DNA from 3 places in the Martinezella sp. CNPSo 3964 genome. Region 2 is predicted to be linked to each of the others. Evidence: predicted binding sites of a transcription regulator. Region 2 holds the regulator's gene; each other region holds the start of a gene.
The links. The regulator LexA, encoded in region 2, represses DNA repair genes until DNA is damaged. The targets are predictions, from matches to a motif close to TGTTCNNNNTGTGTTCNG.
Positions count from the first base shown of each region.

Region 1: AC13Q5_RS22730 (YifB family Mg chelatase-like AAA ATPase) is a predicted target of LexA. The motif match lies at 1,717-1,734, and genes of this name have one in related genera.
Region 3: dinB (DNA polymerase IV) is a predicted target of LexA. The motif match lies at 2,680-2,697, and genes of this name have one in related genera.

Region 1 covers NZ_JBXSOW010000007.1:316,415-321,160, reverse strand. The annotation lists gene AC13Q5_RS22740 (cupin domain-containing protein) at 56-559, shown strand; gene gshB (glutathione synthase) at 683-1,630, shown strand; gene AC13Q5_RS22730 (YifB family Mg chelatase-like AAA ATPase) at 1,826-3,358, shown strand; gene cysK (cysteine synthase A) at 3,456-4,424, opposite strand; gene AC13Q5_RS22720 (LysE family translocator) at 4,561-4,746, opposite strand, start outside.
Region 2 covers NZ_JBXSOW010000001.1:193,424-198,169, reverse strand. The annotation lists gene AC13Q5_RS00980 (ComEC/Rec2 family competence protein) at 1-1,995, shown strand, start outside; gene lexA (transcriptional repressor LexA) at 1,976-2,698, opposite strand; gene AC13Q5_RS00970 (VOC family protein) at 3,118-4,005, shown strand; gene kdsA (3-deoxy-8-phosphooctulonate synthase) at 4,002-4,746, shown strand, end outside.
Region 3 covers NZ_JBXSOW010000012.1:185,170-189,915, forward strand. The annotation lists gene AC13Q5_RS29195 (Orn/Lys/Arg family decarboxylase) at 1-1,423, shown strand, start outside; gene AC13Q5_RS29200 (GNAT family N-acetyltransferase) at 1,446-2,006, shown strand; gene AC13Q5_RS29205 (hypothetical protein) at 2,046-2,369, opposite strand; gene dinB (DNA polymerase IV) at 2,752-3,849, shown strand; gene AC13Q5_RS29215 (cytochrome c biogenesis protein DipZ) at 3,945-4,746, opposite strand, start outside.

The sequences.
Region 1 (4,746 bases), on a different contig from region 2:
CGTTACCCCTTCCATGCGATGAGATCGTAGACGCGCATGGAATTTGGGGGATTGCATGGTCTTGAAACTGATGTTGGCGAGCATGGCGGCCTTTGCCGCGCGTGCCGCCCCGGTCGTCGTCGCGATGCCGCCGTCGAAGAACTTCGTGGCAGGCGCCAGCGACGAGATGGAGATGAAGCCATCGCCGATCGAACGCTCCTGGATATTGTCGGGCGATCCGGTCGCTCGCATTGCCGAGCATTCGCGCGGGCAGGACGATGCCGCGATGACCGCGCTGTGGGACTGCACTGCAGGCGAATTCCGCTGGTATTTCGGCTGGGACGAAACCGTGATGATCCTTGAGGGTGAGGTTCACATCACCACGGAAGACGGTGTCGAGCGCACGCTGCATGCCGGTGATGTCGCCTATTTTGCCGGCGGCACCTGGGCGACATGGCGCATCGACCGCTATCTGCGCAAGGTCGCCTTTTTGCGCAAGCCGTTCCCGAAGCCTTTGACGATGGCTTATCGTCTGCGCAACCTCGTCCGGCAGGGCAACACGCAGGGCCTTGCCGCCTGAGCGCGGCCGGCCCTCACGAAAGACATTCCGCACGAAGACATCCTTGACAGAAGCCCTTGAATAGCCGTTGCGTTTGCAGGCGGGCCGACCTACATCTGTCCGCAAATCGAGCGAGGGCTGACTATGGCTGGTATCAAGAATGTTGCGGTCCAGATGGACCATGTGAAGAGCATCAACATTGCGGGCGACTCGACCTTCGCCATGAGCCTCGAGGCGCAGAACCGCGGCTACAAGCTCTTCCACTATACGCCCGAGCGGCTGAGCATGCGCGATGGCAAGATCTATGCGTCCGTCGAGCCGATGATCCTGCGTGATGTGAAGGGCGATCACTTCGAGCTCGGCGAGCCCGAGCGCGTCGATCTCTCGACCATGGACGTGGTGCTGCTGCGTCAGGATCCGCCCTTCGACATGGCCTACATTACCTCGACGCATCTGCTCGAGCGCATCCACCCGAAGACGCTCGTCGTCAACGATCCGGCCTGGGTGCGCAACTCGCCGGAAAAGATTTTCGTCACCGAATTCGCCGATCTCATGCCGAAGACGCTGATCACCCGCGATCCGGCTGAAATCCGCAGTTTCCGCGATGAGATGGGCGATATCATCCTGAAGCCGCTCTACGGCAATGGTGGCGCCGGCGTCTTTCATTCGACGCGCGACGACCGCAATCTTTCGTCGCTGCTCGAAATGTTCGGCCAGCTGTTCCGCGAGCCCTTTATTGCTCAGCAATATCTGCCTGACGTGCGCAAGGGCGACAAGCGCATCATCCTCGTCGATGGCGAGGCCGTCGGCGCGATCAATCGTGTCCCGGCCGAGCATGACGCCCGCTCCAACATGCATGTCGGTGGCCGCGCTGAAGCCACAGAGCTGACGGCGCGCGAGAAGGAAATCTGCGCCCGCATCGGACCGGCCCTGAAGGAACGCGGCTTCCTGCTCGTCGGCATCGACGTCATCGGCGACTACATGACCGAGATCAACGTCACGTCGCCGACCGGCATCCGCGAAGTCAAGCGCTTCGGCGGTGCCGATATCGCCAGCCTGCTCTGGGATGCGATCGAAGCCAAGCGGGCCTGATCGGCGGTTGCCACCACGCTTTCCCGGCTGAACAACAATATTCAGCCAGTCATCTCGATGATTTCGATATGACTGGCTGAAGCTTTTGTTCGTTCATTGTTCTTGTTTCATTCCTTGTCTTATGCCAGATTGCAACCCGAAGTTTGCTGATCGGGGCACGTAACGGCAAACGGGTTCGGCGATAGGGGATAGGGCATGGTAGCGCGCGTCAGCACGGTGGCGTTTCAGGGGATTGAAGGCGTACCCGTCGAAGTGCAGGTGATGATTGCGCCGGGCAAGGTGCTGATGCACATCGTCGGCCTGCCGGACAAGGCCGTGGCGGAAAGCCGGGAGCGGGTTCAGGCAGCACTGCACGCTTCCGGCCTCGCCTTGCCGCCGAAGAAGGTCACGGTCAATCTCGCACCGGCGGACTTGCCGAAGGAGGGCAGTCATTTCGATCTCGCCATCGCGCTCGGCCTGATGGCGGCGCTCGGCGCGATCCCGGCCGACGCTCTGTCCTCTTACACCGTCATCGGCGAACTCAATCTCGATGGCACGATCGCGCCCGTTGCCGGCGCGCTTCCCGCGGCGATCGCTGCCAATGCTATGGGCAAGGGGTTGATCTGCCCGGCCGAAAGCGGGCCGGAGGCCGCCTGGGCCGGCAAGGAGATCGATATTCTGGCGCCGCGCAGCCTGATCGCGCTCGCCAATCATTTTCGCGGCACGCAAGTTCTGTCACGGCCGGAGCCCTCTGTTCGCGCGGGTGCGACCAACCTGCCGGATCTTGCCGACATCAAGGGGCAGGAGAGCGCCAAGCGCGCCCTGGAAGTGGCCGCGGCCGGTGGTCATAATCTGCTTTTCGTCGGGCCGCCGGGTTCCGGCAAGTCGATGCTCGCCTCGCGTCTGCCGTCGATCCTGCCGCCACTGTCGACGAACGAGCTGCTGGAGGTGTCGATGATCCATTCGATCGCTGGCCAGCTTTCCGGCGGCAAGCTCTCGGATCGGCGGCCCTATCGCGCGCCGCATCATTCCGCCACCATGGCGGCACTCGTCGGCGGCGGCCTGCGCGCGAGGCCGGGCGAGGTATCGCTGGCCCATCATGGCATCCTTTTTCTTGACGAGCTGCCGGAGTTTTCGCCGCAGGCGCTCGATGCGCTGCGCCAGCCGCTGGAAACCGGCGAATGCGTTATCGCCAGAGCAAACCACCGCGTCGCCTATCCGGCCGGCATCCAGCTTGTCGCGGCAATGAACCCTTGCCGCTGCGGCATGGCCGGCGAGCCGGGCCACACCTGCGCCCGCGGGCCGCGTTGCGCCAGCGACTATCAGGGCCGCATTTCCGGCCCGTTGCTCGATCGCATCGATATCCGCATCGATGTGCCGGCAGTCTCCGCCGCCGACCTCATCCGGCCGACAGCCTCAGAGAGCAGTGCCGATGTCGCACTCCGCGTCGCCCGCGCCCGTGAACGGCAGCGGGAGCGTTTCGAGCGGGCCGGCATGAAGGATGTCAGCACTAATGCCCGCTGCTCGACGGCGATGATCGAAACCATCGCCGAGCCGGATGCCGCCGGCCTCCAATTGTTGCGCGATGCGGCCGAGAAGATGAAATTCTCCGCCCGCGGCTATCATCGCATCCTCAAGGTGGCGCGAACGCTTGCCGACCTCGACGATAAGCCCACAGTCGGGCGCATTCACCTCGCCGAAGCCATTTCCTATCGCATCGCCGGCGAGCGGCTGGCCGCTCATGCCTGAAAGTCCGAAACCGAGGCGGCGTGGTGCCGTCTCCAGACCGTCCAAATAAAAAGGGGCGCCGCAGCACCCCTTTTCTCAATCGATTGCGGCCGTAAGTTCAGCCGCCAAGTCCTTCGAATAGTGCGGTCGAGAGATAGCGCTCCGCGAAGGACGGGATGATGACAACAATCGTCTTGCCTTCGTTCTCGGGGCGCTGGCCGACCTTGATCGCCGCCGTCAGTGCCGCGCCGGAAGAAATGCCGACCGGCACGCCTTCGAGCTTGGCGACGAGCCGCGCCTGCTGGAAGGCCTCGTCATTGCTGACGGTGACCACCTCGTCGTAGACATGCGTATCGAGAATCTTCGGCGCGAAGCCGGCGCCGATGCCCTGGATCTTGTGCGGGCCGGGATTGCCGCCCGAAAGAACCGGCGAATCCGTCGGCTCGACGGCGATGACCTTGATGTCGGGCTTGCGGGCCTTCAGCACCTGGCCGACACCGGTGATCGTGCCGCCCGTGCCGATGCCGGAAACGAAGATGTCAACCTTGCCGTCGGTATCGTTCCAGATTTCCTCGGCCGTCGTCTTGCGGTGGATTTCCGGATTGGCCGGATTCTCGAACTGCTGCGGGATGATGGCATCCGGCAGGGTCGAGGCCAGTTCTTCGGCCTTGGCGATCGCGCCCTTCATGCCCTTCGGTCCCTCGGTCAGCACCAGCTCGGCACCGAGCAGCGCCAGCATCTTACGACGCTCGATCGACATGGTCTCCGGCATGGTGAGGATCAGCCGATAGCCCTTGGCGGCGGCGGCAAAGGCGAGCGCGATGCCGGTGTTGCCTGAGGTCGGCTCGATCAGCACGGTCCGGCCGGGAGCGATCTTGCCCTGGGCTTCCAAGCTCTCGATCATCGCGACGCCGATACGGTCCTTGACGGAGGCGATCGGATTGAAGAATTCGAGCTTTGCCAAGAGGTTGGCCTTGACGCCCTTCTCCTTCGCCAGCTTGTCGAGGCGGACGATCGGCGTATCGCCGATGGTCTCGGTGATCGATGCATAGACGCGGCCGCGGCCGGGTTTGCGGGTGTCGGACATGGGTAGCTCTCCCTAGTTTGGAATTATGCAATGACAATAGGATCAAACGCCCGCAGAAACCAGAGTGTGCACACGTTCCCCGCGCGAGCCACGTGAGAAAAGAATCTCCCAAAGGCCTTCTTTTGGGATGTTTTTTTCAGGCGGCGCGCGCTGCGATGAAGGCGGCGGTGGCGGCGAGAATGCTGGCAGCGACCCGGTTCAGGATTTGCAGCGCCCTCGGCTTCTTGAGAAAGGTGCGCGCCCGCGACGCCAGCAGCATATAAGGCACGAGAACGATCAGAAGAATGACGAAAGTCGCCGCCACCAGGGTCGCGTATTCGCG
Region 2 (4,746 bases):
GGTCAGATCGAGCGACGGGAATCCTATGACAATGGACGCTGGCGCTATGTCGTCCGTGTCGAGGCAACGGAAAAGCCTTCCATTCACCGCGCGCCGCAACGGGTTACGATCTTTGTGCGCAAGCAGGCGGAACCGTTCGATCTCGGTGATCGTGTTCAGGGCAGGGCGCGCTTGACGCCTCCCGCCGGGCCAGCTTTGCTTGGTCTCAACGATTTCGCCTTCAGTTCCTATTTCAATGGCATCGGCGCGAATGGCTTTGCCTACGGAACGCCGAAACTATTGTCCCCGGCCAGTGATAATGTCGCCGGCTCTCTGATGGATGCGGCCGATATTTGGCTTGCCAGTCTGCGCAACAGCATAGGTGACAGGATCAGGCAAACCCTGCCGGGAGATACCGGCGCTTTTGCTGCAGCACTTGTCACCGATGAGAGACGTGCCATCTCCAAGGATACGACCGAGGCGCTGAGAATTGCCGGCCTGACCCATATTATTGCGATTTCCGGCCTGAACATGGCGCTGTCGGCCGGCATTTTCTATGTTGGCCTACGCTATTTGTTCAGCCTCTTTCCCGGTGTCGCGCAGGCTTGGCCAACCAAGAAATTCGCAGCCTTCGGCGCGCTTCTCACTGTAACGGCCTATTACCTCATCTCTGGCTTTGGCGTGTCCGCCGAGCGTGCCTTCATCATGATGGCGATCATGCTGGTGGCCGTGCTATTCGATCGGCCATCGATCAGTCTGCGCAACGTCGCACTTTCAGCTATCATCATTCTTGTTCTATCGCCGTCGCAAGTGCTCGGCCCGAGTTTCCAGATGTCCTATGCGGCGACGCTGGCACTGGTGTCGGGTTATTCGCTGTGGAAGCGGCGGCGGCATCGCGAAAGCATTCTGTCGCGCGTTCGTCTGTTAAGTCCGTTATTGTTCGCCACGCGTTTCTTCGCAGGCGTGATGTCGACTTCATTCATCGGCGGCGCGTCGACGGCCATCTTCTCGATCGAGCATTTTCACCGGCTGGCGACATATGGCCTTGCGGCGAATCTTGCCGCCATGCCGGTGGTCTCCTTCATCGTCATGCCGTTCGGCATGGCGGCGATGCTGCTCATGCCTTTCGGCTTGGACGGACCTTTCTGGAAAGTCACCGGAGAGGGGCTTGAGCTCGTCATCGTGATTGCAAGAACCGTCGCCGGTTGGGGAGGCGACATTACCTTCGGCCGCCAACCAGCCTGGCTGATGCCGACATTCATTGTCGGTTTCCTGATCATGAGCATCTTGCGGACCCGGCTGCGCCATCTGGGTCTGTTATTATTGCTCTCCTCCGTGGGCTTGGCAGCATTCGGATCCGGCGTACCGAAACCCGACCTGATGATTTCCGAAGATGGCGTCCTGGTCGCGTTGCGCCAGGACGATATATTAGCCACCAATCGCGAGAGACCACAGGCCTTCATTTTCGAACAATGGCAAAAGGCATTGGTTGCAGCCGAGCATCAGCCGCCGACCATGCTTCCTGCCGATAGCCGGCTTCCACAGATCAGTAAGACGGATCGGCATAAGCGATTGAACAGTGAAGAACAGAAGGCCGTCCGCAAGGCAATGGAGGAAGCCCTGGATCGCACTATGCAGGGCAGTTTTGCCTGCCAGAAAGGAGCATGGTGTGCAGCCATGCTCGAAAATGGCGCGATATTGGTCACGATCGAGAACGCAGCCTATCTGCCCTCAGCCTGCGATACGGCGAACATCGTCGTAACGCCAATTCGATTGCGACTGGATCATTGCCGCTCCGGAGCGATGCTCATAACCGGTGCGACATTGCGCAAAACCGGATCTATCGAAATGGCGCTCACCACCGACAAACCCATTATCTCCGCTGCATTCGAAAATCCGCAGCGGCCATGGACCAGGCATCGAACCTATGATTGGCGCACCGGTAAATTCGACGTGCCACTTGCGCGGGTGTCGCCAGCCGCTGACAATTCGCCGGTCAGTGATAGCGACGAATGAGGCCGACGAGCTTGCCCTGGACCTTGACGCGATCCGGTCCGAAGATGCGGGTTTCATAGGCAGGATTGGCGGCTTCCAGTGCGATCGAGGCACCCTTGCGGCGGAAGCGCTTCAGTGTTGCTTCTTCATCGTCGACAAGCGCGACAACGATGTCGCCGGGATTGGCGGTCGTCGAATTGCGGATGATGACCGTATCGCCGTCGAAAATTCCGGCATCGATCATCGAATCCCCCCGAACTTCAAGCGCATAATGCTCGCCAGAGCCGAGCATGTCCGCGGGTACAGTGATATCGTGCGTATTGTTCTGGATGGCTGAGATCGGAACGCCGGCGGCGATGCGACCCATCACCGGCACCGACGCCGAGCCATTGTGATCATCATTTGCCACCTTCGGCGGAGCCGGTGGGGCAACAGGCTGCGGCTTGCCGAGGCTGCCCTCGATGACGCTGGGCGAAAAGCCACGGCGCGGCTGCAGGCTGGGATTATAGGCATCGGGAAGCTTGATGACTTCGAGCGCCCTGGCCCGGTTCGGCAGCCGGCGGATGAAGCCTCGCTCCTCCAGCGCCGTGATCAGGCGGTGAATGCCGGATTTGGATGCCAGATCCAGTGCGTCCTTCATCTCGTCGAAAGATGGCGGCACACCGGATTCCTTCATGCGTTCGTGAATGAAGAGAAGCAGTTCCTGCTGCTTGCGCGTCAACATCGTCTTGGAACCCCAGAATCAAGAAAAGCTGTGAAACAAATCCAGAACGGACACTATATGTTCCATATGTGTTCCGCAAGTACTTAAATTTCGGTAAAGCCTTGTTGGGCCAGTTAAATAATTACCATTTGCGAATGGATAGGCTCGGAGCATCGCGGCGCTATGTCTGCGCTAACCCAACGAAAAATATGGGAAATGCCGCTCTGCCTGCTTCCAGGGCTTTGTCGTTCGGCCGGTATGCTCAAGACTTGGATGAATGTGGTGGGTCACCGAATAAGCCGGCTATAGGAGAGAATCAGCAATCACGTTTGCGAGATTGCGTTCGGTTCATGTCGTGCGCTTCGGGCGCTCCGTGCTTCCATCTTGAATTGCGCGAGGGATGGGCGCAAATCTGTTGCCGCAGGCAAACAGGAGGAACCATGATTTCGTCCCCGCATCCGCTGGATCATCTCGTACTGCCGACCGTCAATATCGCTCTGGCGCGCGAACGCCTCGGCAAGCTCGGTTTCACGGTGGCTCCGGATGCGCGCCATCCCTTTGGCACGCAGAATGCCTGCGTTTTCCTTGCCGACAAAACCTATCTCGAACCTCTGGGCGTGGCATCTCCGGAGCAGTGCGAGAAGAGCATCGTGGACGGCAATGTTTTCGTTGCGCGCGACCAGGCTTTTCGCTTCCGGGTCGGAGAGGATGGCTTCTCGGCCGTGGTGTTCGGCACGGATGATGCGGTGGCTGATGACGGGCGTTTCAAAGCGGCTGCGATTTCGGCGGGGCAGATGCTGGATTTCTCCCGTCCCATGAAGATGCCGGACGGAACGGAAACCATGGCCGGCTTTCGTCTTGCCTTCGCCGCCGATCTGCGCGCGCCGGATTTTCTCGCCTTCTGCTGTCAGCGCATCAATGCCTTGCCCGCCGACCGCAGCGTGCTCGAGCGTCACGAGAACGGTGTGACCGGCATCGGACGGGTGGCGCTCAGCGCACCGAAGCCGGCGGTGTATCGCAGCTTCTTCGAAGAGGTTGTCGGCGGCCCGCAGATCATGACGCATTCCTTTGGCCTGACGATCAGGGCTGCCAATGCCGATCTGGAGATTTTGACGCCGGAGGGAATGGAGGCTTTCTATGATCTGCCTGTTCGCGGCAACGATCCGGGCCTGCGTGCGCGGGCAATCCTTTTTAAAACGCGCGATCTTTCCGTGACATCGTCGCATTTCACTGCTAACGGCGTCACCTATACGCGTAAGAACAATCGTATATTGGCGAGACTGGCGCCCGGTGAGGGCGCGTTGTTCGCCTTCGAGGAGATAGCATGAGCACAAATTCCGAAGTCACCGTCGGCGAGGGTGCCTCCAAGGTCCTCTTTTCCAACACTGCCAAGCTGTCGCTGATCGCCGGCCCATGTGCAATGGAAAGCCGCGACCATGCGTTCATGGTTGCCGGCGTCCTAAAGGAGCTTTGCGGCAAGCTCGGCATCGGACTTGTTTACAAGTCGTCTTATGACAAAGCTAACCGCACCTCGCTGAAAGCCGGTCGAGGTCTTGGAATAGAAAAGGGATTGGAGATTTTTGCCGACCTGAAGAAGGAATACGGCTTTCCGGTCCTGACCGACATTCATACGGAAGAGCAGTGCGCGATCGTCGCCAAGACGGTCGATATCCTGCAGATCCCAGCCTTCCTGTCGCGCCAGACCGACCTTTTGGTTGCCGCGGCCAAGACTGGCCGCGTGGTCAACGTCAAGAAGGGTCAGTTCCTCGCCCCCTGGGATATGAAGAACGTGCTGGCCAAGCTGAACGAGAGCGGCAATCCGAATATTCTTCTGTGCGAACGCGGCGCTTCCTTTGGTTACAACACGCTTGTTTCCGACATGCGCTCGCTGCCGATCATGGCGGCGATGGGCGCGCCGGTTATTTTCGATGCGACCCACTCGGTGCAGCAGCCCGGCGGGCAGGGCGGCTCGACCGGCGGTGATCGCCGATTCGTCGAGACGCTGGCGCGCGCGGCCGTCGCCGTCGGCGTTGCCGGCGTGTTCGTCGAGACGCATGAGGATCCAGATA
Region 3 (4,746 bases), on a different contig from region 2:
AGCCTACAAGAAGCCGCGCCCGTTCCGCGTCGCGGTCGTGGAACAGTGCACCTATGACGGCACGATCCACAATGCCGAGATGATCCTCAAACGCATCGGCCATCTATGCGATTACATCCTCTTCGACGAGGCATGGGCCGGCTTCATGAAGTTCCATCCGCTCTATGCCGGGCGCTTTGCCATGGGTCTTTCCGACCTCGGCCCGGATGCGCCTGGCATCATCGCTACCCAATCCACCCATAAGCAGCTGGCAAGCTTCTCGCAGGCTTCGCAGATCCACATGAAGGATCGGCACATCACCGGCCAGAAGCGCCGCGTCGAGCACCGCCGCTTCAACGAAAGCTTCATGCAGCACGCCTCGACCTCGCCCTTCTATCCGCTGTTTGCCTCGCTCGACGTCGGCGCGCAGATGATGAAGGGACGCTCCGGCGAGGTGCTCTGGGACGACACGATCCGCCTCGGCATCGAGCTGCGCAAGAAGATCCGCGCCGTGCGCCGCGAATTCGAGGAGAAGGAACATCGCCCCGAGCGACGCTGGTTCTTCGAGCCCTTTGTGCCGGATCGCGTCGCGATCCCCGATGTGTCAAGCCCGGGCGCCGTGCATGACGTAGCGTGGGAGAGTGTCGCAACTGACCAGCTCGCCACCAATCCCGCTTTCTGGCATCTGACGCCCCATGCAGCATGGCACGGCTTTTCCGGAGTGGAATCGGGCTTTGCCATGACCGATCCGAACAAGCTGACCCTGCTCACCCCCGGTTTCGACCGGGTGAGTGGCAAATACACGGAGCATGGCATACCCGCGCCAGTGGTTGCTCAATATCTACGTGAAAACCGCATTGTTGCGGAAAAGAACGATCTCAATTCGCTGCTGTTCCTGCTCACCCCCGGTGTCGAGGCCAGCAAGGCCGGCACCCTGATCAGCGGCCTTGTCGCCTTCAAGAAGCTTCACGACGACAATGCGCTGCTGGAAGAGGCAATTCCGGAATTCTATCGTCGCCGGCCTGGCCGTTATGCAGGCGTGCGTCTGCGCGACCTTTGCGCTGAAATGCACAATTTCTTCCGCCAGGCCGATGTCAGTGCGCTGCAGACAAAGCAGTTTTCCGCCGACCACCTGCCGCCGATCGCCATGTCGCCGCACGATGCCGCACGATGCCTCGTTCGCAACGATGTGGACTATCTGCCGATCGACGCCATTGCCGGCCGCATCGCAACGACGCCCTTCGTCGTCTATCCGCCGGGAATCGCGACGATCGTGCCCGGCGAACGCCTGACGGAGCAGGCCCAGCCGATGATCGATTATCTGAAGATGTTCGAGACCTGCTTCAATACCTTCCCCGGCTTCGAGGTGGAAATCCAGGGGGTCTATCGCGAGATTGATGCATCCGGCAAAATCCGGCTCTATACCTACGTCGTCGCGGAATAGGCTTGGAAATTCAGGTTCGAACATGAAGCAGGATAAAACAATCATCGTTCGCCCGTCCCGGGAGAGCGACGTCGATGCCATGCTGGCAATCTATCGCCGCCACATTCACCGTGGCGTCGAGGCCGGGGTGGACGATAGCGACACTCCGCAGCCCGACGATCTGCGCGAGCGACGCAAGAATTTGAAGGACCGCCGCTTCCCGCATGTGGTGGCGATCGAGGGTGAAAAGGTCGTGGGCTATGCCTATGTGGTGCTGTTCCGCAAGCGCCCTGCCTATCGCTACACGGTCAAGCACTCGATCTATGTGCATCACGACCATGTCGGCCAGGGCGTCGGCAGCCTGCTCATGCGCGGGCTGATCGACGCCTGTGCGGCTGCCGGGTTCCGTCAGATGATCGGCTATATCGATGCCGACAATGCCGCCTCTCTCGCCTTGCACGAACGTTTCGGCTTCGCTCGGGTCGGCCTGTTGCCGGCAGTTGCCTATCGTTACGGTCGCTGGGCCGATACCGTGATGGTCCAGCGTTCGCTCGGTCCCGGCTCGACCACACAGCCGCCCCCGCCGCCGCTCTCCACCCGGTGAGACAGGGCGAGTTGCTGCCCGCCCGGCAAAGCTTCGCGCTTATGCCGGGCGTCGCGTCGAAGCGGGCCTGAAACCCAACACGAAATCCACGACCTTCGATGAGGCCATTTCGCAAGGCTTGAGGGTGAGGCTTGCTCTGGATAGCACATAGAGATTGAAGCTGACGATGTCGGCCCCGCCAAGCTCTTCACCGTAAGGCCAGACCCGTTTCCCATCGGCCGATCGCTTGATCGTCACACCCCAGGGGCGACCTTGAAAACGCCCCTCCGAATAGCCGTCAGGTAGCGTCGCAAGCGCATGTTCGAATCCAGACAATTCGGCCGGCAGCAGCTGCGGCGCCTTATCCGTCATGGCGCAAGGCATTCGTCGCATATGCCGCAGCCGTCCTCATCCATCTTCCGCGCCGATCGCGTCCTTCGACAGCAAAGACATGCGATGCCGTCCGCACGGGACTCCTCGTCGCGCTCAGGCGGGAGGATCTCCATATGCAGGTCGGAAAGCGGATCGGTTGCGATTTGGCCCATCTTGAGGCTCCGTGTGGGGACCGACTAGAGATAGGAAGCCGCGGGCGCATCTCAAGGTGGCGTCCACGTCATGGCTGGCATGCGGCGATTTCCCTGCCTCTCTCCGGCAAGGCAACAGAGCCGGTTTGATATCGTCATGCAGGATGATATGTTCTGCATTTGTTTCAGCTTCTACAATTGAAGGCCCGTGCTGAAACTGCAGTGTGATGACCGAGACCGCCATGAACGACACGAGCTCAAGCCCCATCCGAAAGATCATCCATGTGGACATGGATGCGTTCTATGCGTCGGTTGAACAGCGAGACAATCCGGAGCTGCGCGGCAAGCCGCTTGCGGTCGGCGGGTCCGCGGCCCGCGGCGTGGTGGCGGCCGCAAGCTACGAGGCCCGCGCCTTCGGCGTTCACTCCGCGATGCCTTCGGTCACCGCGAAGCGCAAATGCCCGGACCTGATTTTCGTGCCGCCGCGCTTCGACGTCTACCGGGCGGTATCGCAGCAAATCCGCGAGATCTTCGCCGAATATACTTCGATGATCGAGCCGCTGTCGCTTGACGAAGCCTATCTCGACGTCACCCAGAACCTCAAGGGTATGGACATCGCCACCGAGATCGCGCTGGAGATCCGCACGAAGATCAAGCAAGTCACCGGGCTCAACGCCTCGGCCGGTATTTCCTACAACAAGTTCCTCGCCAAGATGGCAAGCGACCTCAACAAGCCGAACGGCCAGGCAGTGATCACGCCGAAACATGGGCCGGCATTCGTCGAGACACTTCCCGTCAAGAAGTTCCATGGCGTCGGGCCGGCAACAGCCGAACGGATGCACAAATACGGGATCGAAACCGGGCTAGACCTGAAGTCGAAATCCCTCGCCTTTCTGCAGGAGCATTTCGGAAAGGCCGGTCCCTATTTTTACGGCATTGCCCGCGGCATCGACGAACGGCAGGTAAAACCCGACCGGGTTCGCAAATCCATCGGTGCGGAAGATACGTTCGCCGAGGATATCGACGATCTCGCGCTGGCGACGGCGGAACTGCGCCCGCTTGCGCAAAAGGTCTGGCGCTATTGCGAAACAGGCGGCATCAGCTCCAAGACGGTGACCGTGAAGATCAAATATTCGGATTTCACCCAGGCGACGCGCAGCCGGACAAGCGCCTATCCGGTTGCCGACATGGACGAAGTCCTCCAGATAGCATCCGCACTTCTGGCGACCGTCCACCCGTTCGCACGGCCAATCCGGCTGCTCGGCATCACACTTTCGTCTTTGACGAACCAAGAGAGCGACGACGCTGGAGCACAGTCCCAGCTCGATCTCGGCATCTGAGAGGACCGACCTTCCTTCCATCGCTGAGGATAGTGCCCCTAATTTGTTTACCTTGCGCGGCCAAGTACGCGAACGAGGAAAGCTAAACCGTTTCCTCAGCCGAAGGTGAAGGCATAGGCCTGGGCGCCGGGGTCGAGAAACTTGATCTCGAACGTATGATCCGACACCGGGCCACTCGCACGAACGAGCTGGTAGAGCTTTTGCCCCGTCACCACGCCATTGCCGTTTGCGTCCGTATCGACGCCATGGCCGTCGCCCGGCGGCTTGCCATCGACGGTGATCTGGAAGCGCACCGGCTTTCCGTCCGCCGATGGTCCAAGCACCAAATGCAGGTCGCGCGCATGGAAACGGTAGTAGAGCCGGCTATCGGCGCTGTTTGAGGTCGCCTCCTGCGGGCCGACGGTCCAGTTGCCGGCAAGGCCCCATTCGTTGAGTTTCGGCGTCGCGGCAGCGTAATCGTGGGACGCATCGTTGACCGTGCCGGCATCGTCGACGAAATTCTGCGACCGCAGATAGCCGACATAGGTTTCCGGTGACTGGACGTCGGCCTCGTTGGAGGCGGCCTCCGCCCCCGTCGCCTTGACGTTCACGATGTCGCTGGCGACATTGCTCTTGCCGGCTTCCGCGAGAAGCTGCTGGATCACCCTTTCGGATTGATCGTAATCGCCTTCGCCGAAATGATGATGGCGCACCTGCCCCTGTGCATCGATGAAATAATGGGCGGGCCAATATTCGTTGTCGAAGGCGCGCCAGATCGCATAATTGTTGTCGATCGCAACCGGATAGGTGATACCGAGATCGGCAATGGCCTTCTTCACATTGTCGACGTTCTTTTCGAAGGCGAATTCCGGTGCGTGCACGCCGATGACGACGAGGCCCTGATCCTTATATTTCTGC